Regions from separate parts of the Aurantivibrio plasticivorans genome, predicted to be linked through region 1. Evidence: predicted binding sites of a transcription regulator. Region 1 holds the regulator's gene; each other region holds the start of a gene.
The links. The regulator sigma-54, encoded in region 1, starts transcription at its own class of promoters, with help from an activator protein. The targets are predictions, from matches to a motif close to TGGCACANNNNTTGCNNT.
Positions count from the first base shown of each region.

Region 1 (3,146 bases):
GAAGCTGGTAGGTTGTCCACGCACGTGAAACCAGCATCTTCGAGAAGGTGTAGCGCGGTACTCTTGCCTGAGCCGGAATGGCCGCTAATGACAATCAAACGCATAATTGAAACCTTTTAGCTCCATTAGGTTGAGCCTTAGAGTTTGCTCAAAAGGCGCTGGCCCGGTTATCGATACCGATTATTTATTTCGTTAGATATCGTTAAATACTTCGGTGGCACATTTGAATAAAGATTCATCGCTATTGGCCCGCCTGATGATATTAAGATTAGACGGATTACTAAACGCTTGCGCTAGTAGAGACAGGGTTTGCAGGTGCTGATTCTCCGCTTCGTCGGGCACCAGCAACGCAAACACGATATCTACTGGGGAATCATCAATTGCTTCAAATTCAATCGCCGTATCGAGAGTGAATAAGACGCCCACGGCATTGGCTAAGTTTTTGACCCGACAATGCGGTATTGCAATACCTTGCCCAATACCAGTAGAGCCTAGTCTCTCTCGATTCACTAGTTCTCTGAATAATTCATCCGACGAGAGTGCCGGGTAGTCTTCTGCGATTTTTTTTGCTGTTTCTTCCAAAACCCGCTTCTTGCTGCCACCAGCAATGTGGCAACAAGTGCGAGAGGGGGAGAGTATCTTGCTAATGTCCATAGGTTGGTTAACTGCTCGCGAGACGACTAGCGATGGCTACGTTGCTTTTCTTTGTGCTTAATGAGCTGTCGGTCAAGCTTGTCTGACAGAAGATCGATCGCAGCGTATAAATCTTCATTGCTAGAATCCGCAAAAAAATCTTTACCGCTAACGTGTACAGTGGCTTCTGCTTTTTGCTCCAGCTTGTCGACTGACAAGATAACGTTAACCGACGTAATCTGGTCGCTGTGTCGGTTGAGTTTGTCGAGTTTGTTGGCGACATAATCTTTAATGGAGTCGGTGAGATCGAGGTGATGGCCACTGATGTTTAATTGCATAGTGCAGCTCCTAATTGTGTAGGGGAACTCTGTCCGTTATATGACAATAATTGATTGTTTTGCGGGTCACATTACATACTTGGGGCGTTGACTCCTGTTGGATATAAGCCTCTTTGCCTAAGTAGGCGCTATGACTGTAGCGGAAGTAAGGTCGCGACAAATGTGTCGAGTTAATCGCTGGATACTTTTCACACAAGCCGTTTGCGTTCGTTAGAAGCGGGAATGTTTAGAGACTCCCGATACTTGGCTATAGTGCGTCTTGCTACTTGAATACCTTGCTCGGCCAATAGTTCGGCAATTTTACTATCACTGAGTGGTTTTTTCGGATTTTCCGCAACAACCAGTTTCTTAATTATAGCGCGGATAGCGGTAGATGAGCATTCTCCGCCGCTGTCGGTACTGACATGACTAGAGAAAAAATATTTTAGCTCAAATATCCCCTGTGGCGTGTGCATATACTTTTGCGTTGTCACACGGGAAATAGTGGATTCATGCATCCCCACCGCCTCAGCAACGTCGTGAAGAACTAGTGGCTTCATCGCCTCTGGACCATAGTCTAAGAAACCGCGTTGCTTTTCTACGATACAGGTGGCAACTTTTAACAAGGTTTCGTTACGGCTATGCAAACTTTTTAGAAACCATCGCGCTTCCTGCAAATTATCTCTCAAGAAGGTGTTGTCACTACTATTGTCGGCTCGCTTAATCAATGCAGAATAGGCTGGGTTGATACGCAGCTTAGGTGCGATATCAGGATTTAGCTTCACTGCCCACCGGTCGTCCTCTTTACTGACGAATACATCCGGTACGACATATTCGGTTTCCCCAGCGTTAATTTGTTCACCTGGGCGAGGGTTTAAGCTTTGAATTAATAAAATCGTATCGCGTAGTTCCGCTTCTTTGAGCTTTGTTTTACGCATTAATTGTTTGTAATCTCGACTACCGAGCAATGCTAGGTGGTCTTTGACGACGACGAAGGCGTCTTTTAAATAAGGTGTATCTTCAGCGAACTGTTTCAGCTGGATGAGTAGGGACTCTTGGAGGTCGTGAGCACAAACACCGGGTGGGTCAAATTGTTGCAGTCGATGTAAAACGGCATTGACTTCATCTTCTTCGAGTTCTTCCAGGCTATCTTCGATACCGTGAAATATCTCATTGGTGGTTTGAGAAAGGAAACCAGACGGCTCAACAGCATCAAGAATTGACATGGCGATGACGCGGTCTCGATCAGACATTGGCGTCAAATTAAGCTGCCACATTAGGTGATCGTATAGAGACTCTGTGACAGTACGCCGGGAGTCGTAATCGTAGTCTTCGTCTTCAGGGCCACTAGCGACAGGGCCTGTTGACGGTTGGTAGATATCGTCCCAACTGGTATCGACTGGAAGTTCATTGGGGATTTCATTATTCCAGTCTGACTCAGGGTAATCTTGCGAGTCATCACTTGAATTGGGTGCGCTATTCTCGAAATTATCGTTGTTATAAAGGTCTTGAGGGTCATTGGCGGAGTCGCCATCGGATGTACTGGTTGCTTCGCTGGTATTCTCCGAATTTGAATCAGTATCACCGCTGCCTCCATCCGAACCTGAATCATCTTCAGATATCTCCAACATTGGATTGGAATCTAGCGCATCTTGGATCTCTTGCTGTAAATCCAAGGTGGACAGTTGCAGAAGCTTAATTGCTTGCTGCAATTGCGGTGTCATTGTGAGCTGTTGGCCCAGCTTAAGTTGAAGCGATTGTTTCATAGATGACGGCGACTGCGTTGCACTTTAACTTGCCAAGCACAACTTCGGTTTGATAGTGCGAGCGTTGACAAGATCTTGTTGCTCAACCGTGAGACTTGGCTTTCCCTTAATTTACATCAGCTAAATTGTCTAGAAAGGATGTGCCAATTTGGAACCCCTGACTAAGTGTAGACAGGCTACCGCGACGCGGCAATCTTGACAAGCAATGTTTATGCCTGTGGTCAAAAAATCGCTTATTTAATGAAAATTGGTTTGTAAAAAACGCGGTTAATAGCGAATTAGACGTTGACTTGAGGCGTGTCGATAGGCCTATAGACGAAAATGTTCGCCCAGATAAACTTTGCGAACTTTCTGGTTGTTCAGAACTTGTTCGGGGCTACCCGACTCGATGATATGACCTTCACTAACAATGAAAGCGCGCTCGCAAATA
Region 1 is NZ_AP036020.1:2,765,619-2,768,764, reverse strand. It holds gene rapZ (RNase adapter RapZ) at 1-104, opposite strand, end outside; gene ACZ5NB_RS12440 (PTS sugar transporter subunit IIA) at 193-654, opposite strand; gene hpf (ribosome hibernation-promoting factor, HPF/YfiA family) at 681-971, opposite strand; gene ACZ5NB_RS12430 (RNA polymerase factor sigma-54) at 1,160-2,716, opposite strand; gene lptB (LPS export ABC transporter ATP-binding protein) at 3,026-3,146, opposite strand, start outside.

Region 2 (3,146 bases), 910 kb from region 1:
GCTGAAAAAGCGGCAAGTACAAACGCTCAGGTATAGGCATGCTCGTTAAGATGTCACGGTTCGCCGTGTGATCTTTGTGCGAGTCAGGGTGGATACCACCTTTAATGGGAGAAAATCTAAACATTACTTAAGCCCATTGTGGTTTTGGCCAATGCCACGAATCGAGATCGACAGTTTCAGGCTCAAGGGAAATACAGTCTTCAGGGCAAGCGTCTTTGCATTTTCCACAGCCTGTGCAGGCACTGCCAATAACAGAATGAATTTGTTTGTTGGCGCCAACAATGGCATCGGTTGGGCAAACCTTGAAACATCGGGTACAACCAGTGCACAAGGATTCCTTGATATAAGCAAGGCTTGGGGCTGCCGGTTCGCCGATTGTGCTTGGGTCCATTCCAAGGTGTTCTGCCAGGCTACTAACCAACGCTTTACCACCGGGAGGGCAACAGGTTAGGTCTGCACTACCATCAACAATCGCTTCGGCCGCTGGCTTACAACCGGGGAAGCCACATTGACCGCAGTTGCTCCCTGGTAACATTCCTTCAATGTCTTCAACCAGGGGGTTTTCTTCACCAACAGAAAAAACCTTTGCAGCTAGGCCTAACAAACCGCCGAGACCAACTCCAAGTAAAGATAAAACAATGGTAGATGTGAACATCATAATTCCTCACATTGTTCGTAGCGCGCAGCGTTAAAGCATGCCACTAAAGCCCATAAACACGAGAGACAAGACACCTGCTGTTACTAAACCTACAGGCGTGCCTTCAAAAGTTTCCGGGACATCAGCGAGCGCTAATCGCTCGCGTAAACCCGCAAAAATAATCATTACTAAACAAAAGCCTAAAGCAGAGCCAAATCCGTACACCAAACTTTCTAGCAAACTATAAGATTCACGAACGTTCAGCAAAGCCACGCCTAGAACGGCACAGTTAGTAGTAATAAGAGGAAGAAAAATGCCTAAAGATCGATGTAGCAGTGGACTGAATTTGCGAACGAGTAACTCGGTAAACTGCACAATTGCAGCGATCACCAAAATAAATGAAAGAATGCGCAGAAATTCGATGTTCAGTGGAACCAATATAATATTTTCAATGAACCATCCACAAAAAGCAGATAGGGTTAAGACGAACGCTGTGGCTAGACTCATTCCGATTGCAGAACTCAATTTATTAGAGACGCCCATTAACGGACAAAGCCCTAGAAATTTAGCGAGGACAATATTGTTAACTAAAACAGTGCTGCCAAGTAGCGTTAGATACTCCATGACTCATCTCGCGACCATAGATACAAAATTTAATAGTGTTTCACGGGAATATATTGGCAATAGACTTTGTTCCGTCTGCAACAAATTTCCCTACGCCAACCATCTAATGGAGTAATTTGCATTAACCGTGCCACGGAGTTTTTAAACGCGAGAGATTGGAAATGATCTAAGAATAGATAGCTACGCCCAAAAAGTGCGCAATAATAATGATGAATTGTAGTGTTTGCGACAAAAAATACGTGGTGTATTCGAACGCATTGTCGTAATGATGACAACTAAGTCATTGGTCTTTGTAGCATTTTGGTGGTTTGACGTTGGTTTTGTCGCTAGGCATACATCTTGCAATTTCGTAATCAAACATCTAACAACATGCTTGTCAGTGTAAACGTTATCAATAGTTTACATAAATTGTCTGGAATAAAGCCTTGATGTTTTAAGAAAAGTTTAGAACTAAAAAAAGGCAAAAACCTAGAGTTTTGCTCTGGTGTTTTGGGAGAGACCAAAAGGGGCAATCAATCAGCTCCTTTGCATTGAGCGTGATAGTAATGTCTAGTAAGCGGTACGCGATCTAGTCACTACCTTAGCCGATTAGTTAGTGAGGAATTCAATGAGTAAAACAAAACCAACAGCCGGGGCGTCGTCTCTCTCCGTCGCCATAAATTCGTCTGCTCTCGGCGCAGAAGGTAGTCCATTGCATGCAAAAAGCCTTTCAGAAGAAGTTTTTTTTCAAGCCGTTGAACATTGCCCTGTCGCTATATCTATCACAGATTTGAAAGCGAATATCATCTATGTGAACCGCCAATTTACTCAAGTCACAGGATACTTAGAAAGCGAAGTCATTGGGAAAAACGAGTCCATCCTGTCCAATCACACTACGCCTCGCATCGTTTATCAAGCGCTTTGGGGGAGGTTGGCGCAACAAAAACCCTGGTCGGGTATGCTAGTTAACAGACGAAAGGATGAATCGCTGTATCTTGCCGAGCTAACGGTTGCGCCGGTTATAAATGATCAAGGAGCGACCGTCTTCTACTTGGGTATGCATCGAGACGGTACTGATGTTCATGAGCTTCAGCAAAGAGTCTTAAACCAAAAGCTGATGATTGAGTCAGTAGTCAATTCTGTGCCAGCGGCGATGGCTCTGTTAGGGCTTGATGGCAGACTGGTATTGTCGAATCCGAGTTTTGATAGTCTTTCTAGAGAATACATTCAGAAGGGCTCAACCGTGGACTTTGTGGGGTTGCTTGATAAGCAACTTGAAGGTGCGGTAAGCAAATTGAAGTCTGACCGTTTAGCATTCGATCGCAAGGAAATTACGATTGACCGAGGCGATGGACATCCTAAGCGATTGTCTTGTTTCGGTACAACCATCGATATTAATAGCGAAAGCGCCGACGTGTTTTTTGAGCAAGAAAGCTCCCACTACCTGTTGTTGATGATTAATGACATTACAGATTTGCGACGCAATCAGGAATTAATGCAACTAAACATTCTGAAAGCATTAATGGCGGAGGAGGACCTCGTTCATGGTATGAGAGAAACAGTTAACGGCGCCATTCACCAATTAGAGGGCCCCGTTAATTTAATCTCGGCAGCAGTTAGTACGCTACAGCGACGTGCGGCGAATGGGGATAAAGATGACTTGGTTCTATCTGCGGCTGAGGAGGCTCTGGACGCCGGGCGATCAGCGCTTGAAAACCTTATCGGGTCTTTACCTCCACCGATTGATGAAAGTAAAAAGCCGGTTAATATCAATCAAATCATTAGAGAAGTGCTGTCTTTGTCAACTGATTCGTTGTTGCGAGCGGGGGTTACAATCGACTGGCAGCCATCTATTCATCTTCCTTGTGTTATTGGTCAAGAACGCAGATTACGAAGTATGTTCCGA
Region 2 is NZ_AP036020.1:3,676,702-3,679,847, reverse strand. It holds gene rsxC (electron transport complex subunit RsxC) at 1-124, opposite strand, end outside; gene ACZ5NB_RS16415 (RnfABCDGE type electron transport complex subunit B) at 128-658, opposite strand; gene rsxA (electron transport complex subunit RsxA) at 689-1,261, opposite strand; gene nifL (nitrogen fixation negative regulator NifL) at 1,869-3,146, shown strand, end outside.
Region 2: the regulator sigma-54 is predicted to act here: its motif matches at 1,590-1,607, upstream of nifL (nitrogen fixation negative regulator NifL).

Region 3 (3,146 bases), 1.3 Mb from region 1:
GGCGTTCAGATATATCCATTTGAGACATGACTTTGAGGCGCGCGGCTAGCCGTGTTGCCAAATTGATAGGAGGCCTCGATACTTCTTGCAATATGCCATCAGCGCGATACCTCACCCTGTAACTTTTCTCGTATGGTTCAAAGTGAATGTCCGATGCGCCCATCTTGATGGCGTCCAGAAGTACTTTATTGATGAACTTAACAATAGGAGCCTCATCAGCCTCTGACCCCTGGCCATCATCTTTATCTGAGTCTTCGTCAACGGCTTGAATGTCTAAGTCTTCAAGTGCATCGTCATCTAGATCGCCAAGAGCGTCACCAATCGTCTCTTCTTTCTTGTTGAAGTACGCTTCAATGGCGGCTTGGAGCTTATCTGCCTCAATGAGTACCGGCTCAATACTTTTTCCCGTATTGAATTTTATTTCATCAAGCCCGTGGAGGTTAGTTGGGTCCGCAACACCAAGGAAGAGCCGGTTGCCTCTTTTAAACAAGGGTAACGCATGATGTTTCCTAATCAGCTTGTCGTCTACTAAGTTTGCGGGTATCGCATCAGTGTTGAGAGTATCAATATCAAGAACAGGCGACCCAAACTCATCAGCTGCTGCCGAGGTTATTAGGATGGCGCTTACGTCAGTTGACTGGACTAGCTGAATGGCAAAAGGAACTTTGCTTTTAGTCGATTGCTTCAGAATATCTTGCGCGGTCGACTCATCGATCACCCCGTCATTAACGAGGCGTCTCGCTAGGCCGCTTATTACAATGTTTGGCGCATTCATATAGATGGGGACCGATTAATTTAGGGAAGCTTTACTACAGTATAGAGTAGTACTTTAGGATATTCCTCTAACGCTATGATATATAAGAGGTTTAGTCAATAGTTATCGATGTTTGCCTACACCAATTTGGTGGTGGTTTGCACTGCAACTCACTCGATGGTTACCAGGATCAGCCCTTATTGACAATATTTGTCACAGTATAGCGTTGATTTTTTACTTCAATACCTCGGGAAAGCCTTTGTCTAAGGGTTTTTAAAAGTTGGCCTGCCTTTTGCTGACAACATATTAGTTCTCACGCGAGGCGATCGAGTGAGCAGGTTTTTAACGCTATCGGAGTAGATAAAGATGAAACAAGTACAAAAAGGTTTTACATTGATTGAATTGATGATCGTTATCGCGATTATCGGTATTTTGGCTGCGGTTGCACTACCAGCTTACCAAGATTATGTGTCTCGTTCACAAGTGTCTGAAGCGATGAGCTTGGCTAGCGGTCTTAAAGTGCAAGTTGCTGATGTGTATGCCGATGACGGTGATTTTGATGAAGCGGATAGTGGTAGTGAAGGTATTCCTGCAGCAGCTGAGGTCACCGGTAAATATGTTGCAACAGTTGGTGTGGTAGATGGCGTAATCACTGCGACTATGGGTGGTGAGGCTTCTGCTTCGGTAGATACATTTACTCTGGTATTATCTCCGACTACAACTGGCGGCTCGTTGGAGTGGACGTGTGATACTGGTACTTTAGAAGATAAGTACCTGCCTTCAGCTTGTCGTTAATATCGATTATAGTTAGCTTTAGCTAGCTAGAAAAAACCCGCGTCAAGCGGGTTTTTTTTTGTCTATTGAATATTGTTTTGTGTTAAAGATAGCTCGCAGTATATGCGTAGTTCGAAACACAATGGTTTGTGTCGGAATTGTCGTATTGGGAGGCAAAAGGGAGAGCAGTTTGTGTATTTTAAATAGCCGGTACAGTGTTCTGGTCGTATGGTTTGGCGTTCTGCTGTTAGCTACATTTGTATATTGGCCGGGTTTGCAAGGGCCGTTTCTCTTTGATGACTACGGTAGTTTATCACGCTTGGGTGATTTAGGTGGCATCCGAAACTGGGAAAGCTTCAAAGCGTTTGTTTTTGGGGGGGGCGCGGGGCCAACAGGGCGACCGATATCACTCTTATCATTTTTAATTGACGGCTCTTCTTGGCCGACGGAAGCTTGGCCATTCAAACGCACAAATTTACTTATTCACCTGGCAAATGGCAGTTTGGTGGCGGTAATATCTGTTCAGTTGTTAAGAGTTCTAAGTTTACCTACTAATTTGCCAGTGCGCGCATACTGGCTAGCTATAGTTGCGGCAGCGTTGTGGTTGTTGCACCCGTTTTTAGTCTCGACGACGTTATATATTGTGCAACGAATGGCACAGCTCTCGGCCCTATTCTGTTTTTTGGGCGTTGCAGGCTATCTCTGGGGAAGGCAGCTGGCGCTTGAGTCTCGGGTTCGCGGATATTTGTTGATGAGCTTCAGTGTCGGCGCGAATACCTTGCTGGCTGTGTTATCTAAGGAAAACGGCGCAGTCCTTCCCTTAATGCTTTGGTTAATTGAAATTACTCTGATATCTAGTAAGCGCTCTGTCTTTGGATCATTAAATAAACTATGGTATTTGGTATTTTTAATGCTTCCAAGTTTACTAGTGGTAGGGTATTTAGTGAAAATTGGTTTTGGAGGGGCATTCTTTGTCGAAAATAGTGCGCGAGGTTTCAGTCCCTATGAGCGCCTGTTAACTCAAACTCGCATATTGTTCGAATATTTATACCACTGGTTCGTACCGAAGCTATATACCTCTGGTTTATACCAAGATAATTATCCAAAGTCTATATCGTTACTTTCCCCTTGGACGACCACGGTTGCAGTTTTAGCTCATATTATAGTAATAGCGACTATGACCCTTAAAAGAAAAGAGTGGCCGTTGTTTGCCTTCTCAGTTTTGTTCTTTTACGTGTCGCATTTAATTGAGTCAAGTGTGGTGCTATTAGAATTGTACTTTGAGCATAGAAATTATCTGGCGACCGCTTTTCTATTTTTACCTTTATGTTATTTAGCTTTTAACCACTTTTCGCGGGTCTGGGCTGCAATTTCTAGTGTGTTTGGCGTAGTTATATTGGCCAGCTTCTGTTACTTTTCTGCTGTTGTATGGTCCAATTACCCTTCATTGGCATTGTCATGGGCACAAAAAGCGCCTATGTCTTCGCGAGCCCAACAGCAAGCGGCGCAGGTTTTATTTGATTTAGGGCAGCATGAAAAAGCGATGGCAACGCTTGAGAGGGCAATTGACCGTATTCCTAACGATATGACTCTTAGGATGTGGAAAATAATATATAGC
Region 3 is NZ_AP036020.1:1,476,270-1,479,415, forward strand. It holds gene pilB (type IV-A pilus assembly ATPase PilB) at 1-775, opposite strand, end outside; gene ACZ5NB_RS06600 (pilin) at 1,121-1,549, shown strand; gene ACZ5NB_RS06605 (tetratricopeptide repeat protein) at 1,719-3,146, shown strand, end outside.
Region 3: the regulator sigma-54 is predicted to act here: its motif matches at 1,036-1,053, upstream of ACZ5NB_RS06600 (pilin).

Region 4 (3,146 bases), 510 kb from region 1:
CCATCAGTTCTTCAACTTGGAAGGTGTAATTGATAAGAGTCTCAAGCTGTACAGCGATTTTCAAAAAATCATTGCCTGTAACATTTGGGTTGCGCTGTATATCTGACAGTGTGTCTTCAATGAGGTGAGCCTGATTTTCAAAATAGTCAAAATTCAGCGCAGATGCTTCACCTTTAAAATTGTGAATCTCTCGAAAAATTCGCTGAGCCTTTTCTAGTAATTGGCCTTTACTTTTCGACGTTGTGCGTAAAAGATCGTTGATTCGATTGTAGCAAGCATGAGCGTTTTGAATAAATTCTCTGTGCATACTTGGCTGCGAGTGCAGGAGGGTGGTAATCATTTCCAGCTGTGTTTCATTGTGTTTCTGACTCTCTTTGAGTGCCTGCCCGAGTTTAATTTGTTCGGTAATGTCTTGTACGGTTACCAATACGTGGGAGATGTTGCCGTCGTTTAGGTATACCCTTGCAAAACTAAATTGCAGGTATTTGGTGATAAACCCACCATCGTCTTTGGCTAGATTGACCTCAACCTCGTGAAGGGGATTAAGGTCGCCGATAAGATTTTCTTTGACGCGGTCGTCAAAGAGTAAGCTAATAAAATCTTTTGCTGTATCGATCTGTTTACCACTGACGATACTTTCGAGCAGTCTATCGAGTGATTGACCGCCTATTTTTTCGGTGCCAAAAAGTTCACATAGAATGGCTGAATGTTGGTGACCAATATCCAAGTTTTCATCCACCAGGAAGAGGCCTTCTTTAACCGTATCTAAAATCTCGGTGGTTTCCTTTCGGGCTTTTTCCAGTACTGCGTCACTGTCTCTTAATTGTCGCAAAAAGTGCATCATAATAAACAGGAAATTCACGATGGCTAAACTGATACCGATGGTTTGGATAAGTCGAAGTCGGCTAGCTTTTGATGAGGCAACTTGCTCCAAGCTAACGGTCAGGTCATTCATCAATGTGAGCAGAGAAACGTTGTTAGCACTGGCAATAGTCATAGCGCTTGCTAGCACGCTTGCGCGCTCCTCCAAGCTGATGCCTTCCTTTTGGCTTGCGATAACATTATTGATTTGTTCTTTATAAGGGCCCCATAGTTCCGATGCGCTGTTGAGCGCATTAATGGCAGCCTCTGTTGCAACAGGGGCAAGAACAAGGCTCTCGCCTTTAGCCCCTTTTGTTGTGCCACCATACAAAAATGCATTAAATGTTGCATCAAACAAGTTTTTACTCGACTGCAATTCGTTAAAAGCGCTTTCGTAGGTGTCAGAGTTTTCATCGGCGCTTTGCATAATGAAAAGGGACTTTGTCATTCTCTGCGATAACATCCGTTGTCGACCGGCAAGGTTCACGCCGATAGCATCTTCAGAAATTTGAAAGCTCATATAGAAATTTACGATCAGTACGGAGGCGTCTAAAAGTAAAAATAATGCGACTGAAATAAGAATGCCGCGATACTTTCCATAATCAAAATTAAATCGTTTCATAACACGACCTCGATGGTGTCCGAATAAATCGGGTACTTTTTACAATCAGAGGCGAGTTAAAGCGAATTACATGCCAAGTTAAAAAACTGACAAATAGTGTTAGAACGATGACAATAATCCGAAAGGAAGGACAATTAATGACCAGTTGTAACAAAAAGAGTCGCGAGCCCTTTTGTTACCAAAAATAGGCTGCTACACAGCGGTGCGCGCAGTGCTTCATAGTGATTCGTTTTCTTTGTTGCGGTGATAAATAGCGACGCTTTTTTGTTAGGTGTTTGGCGCAAAATGCTTTTATGTTGCGCAAAAATTGCTTTGTCAATGAGACGTATTTAACAAATGCATTGTGCACAACAGGCGTTATGCACAATGTTGGGACGCAATTTTTAGTTCATAACCCTGAGTATATTAAGGTTACTATCTTAAAAAGCGTATGTCAGACTAATTTTTTTTAGCCAATTGTTGTTTTGCTTTTTGTACGGCTTCTCGTGAATTAATTTCACGATACCAGCGTAATAGATTTTTGTATTCGTTGATATTGACACTGGTGATCTCTATCAGGCCGACATAGCTATACGCGATGATATCGGCAATTGAAAATTCAGACCCTGCTAAAAAAGTTTGCGCTGCTAACACTTGATCGAGGTAGGGTAATTGTTTTTTGAGGTTTTCCTTAGCGAGTTGTATTTTATCTTGGTTTGGTTCACTACCGAGTTGAGGAACAATGACTTCTTCCCAAAAACACTCAGAAAAAGATTTGCCCGCTTGCAGTGTCACGAGGTCAATGATTTCGTCAATTTTTCCGGCTACGCTCGGTGTTTGAGAATATAACTTATAGTCTGCGATTCGGCTAAGGTACCGGCATATTGTATTGCTCTCCGATAAAGTTAAGTCTCCGTCGATTAAAACCGGCACTTTGCCGTAAGGGTGCCTCTCTAGGTGTTCTGGCGTTAGGTTTTGGCGTCTAGCCAAATTAATGTGAACGTAATCGTAATCGAGGCCTAGCTCTTCTGCGGTGATAACGGTTTTCAAGGGGTTAAATGTTGGGTACCCATATAGTGTGAGCATTATTGGAATCCACCTAGGAATGTGAAAGAGTTGTTGGTTCTTAGCAGGCTACAGTTTCAGCCTCGGAGGCCGATTTATATCTTTTTAACTTGCATAATGCAAGTTAAAGGGCTGATTCATATTCAATGTGCCTGATACAATAGGCGCTTGTTTTGAGTGATACCAGGTAAGCGAGCGTCATGGTAAGTAAGATCGAGCACAATCAAAGAACAAGTTGTCCCATAGCATGTGGGCTTGATGTCATTGGTGATCATTGGAGCCTTTTGATCGTGCGTGACATGCTTTACTTGGGGCGTCACGAGTTCAGCGAGTTTGTTTCTGGCGAAGAAGGTATTTCGACCAATATCTTAAGTGACAGATTGCAAAAACTGAAAGCGCAGGGAATTATTGATGAAGTAACGCACCCTCATAGCAAGCGCCGAAAGCTCTATTTCCTAACCCCAAAGGGGCGGGATCTGATACATGTCTTAATGGCTATTGGTGAATGGTCGCTGATACATATGCCTGAGAATGCCAAGATGGCGGACAAAATCGAGTCATTGCTGGGGGGGACGAAGGAAGAGTTTGTCGCAAATGTTCTTCGAGAGCTTGACGAGTG
Region 4 is NZ_AP036020.1:2,253,544-2,256,689, reverse strand. It holds gene ACZ5NB_RS10170 (type IV pili methyl-accepting chemotaxis transducer N-terminal domain-containing protein) at 1-1,483, opposite strand, end outside; gene ACZ5NB_RS10165 (glutathione S-transferase family protein) at 1,922-2,548, opposite strand; gene ACZ5NB_RS10160 (winged helix-turn-helix transcriptional regulator) at 2,728-3,146, shown strand, end outside.
Region 4: the regulator sigma-54 is predicted to act here: its motif matches at 1,542-1,559, upstream of ACZ5NB_RS10170 (type IV pili methyl-accepting chemotaxis transducer N-terminal domain-containing protein).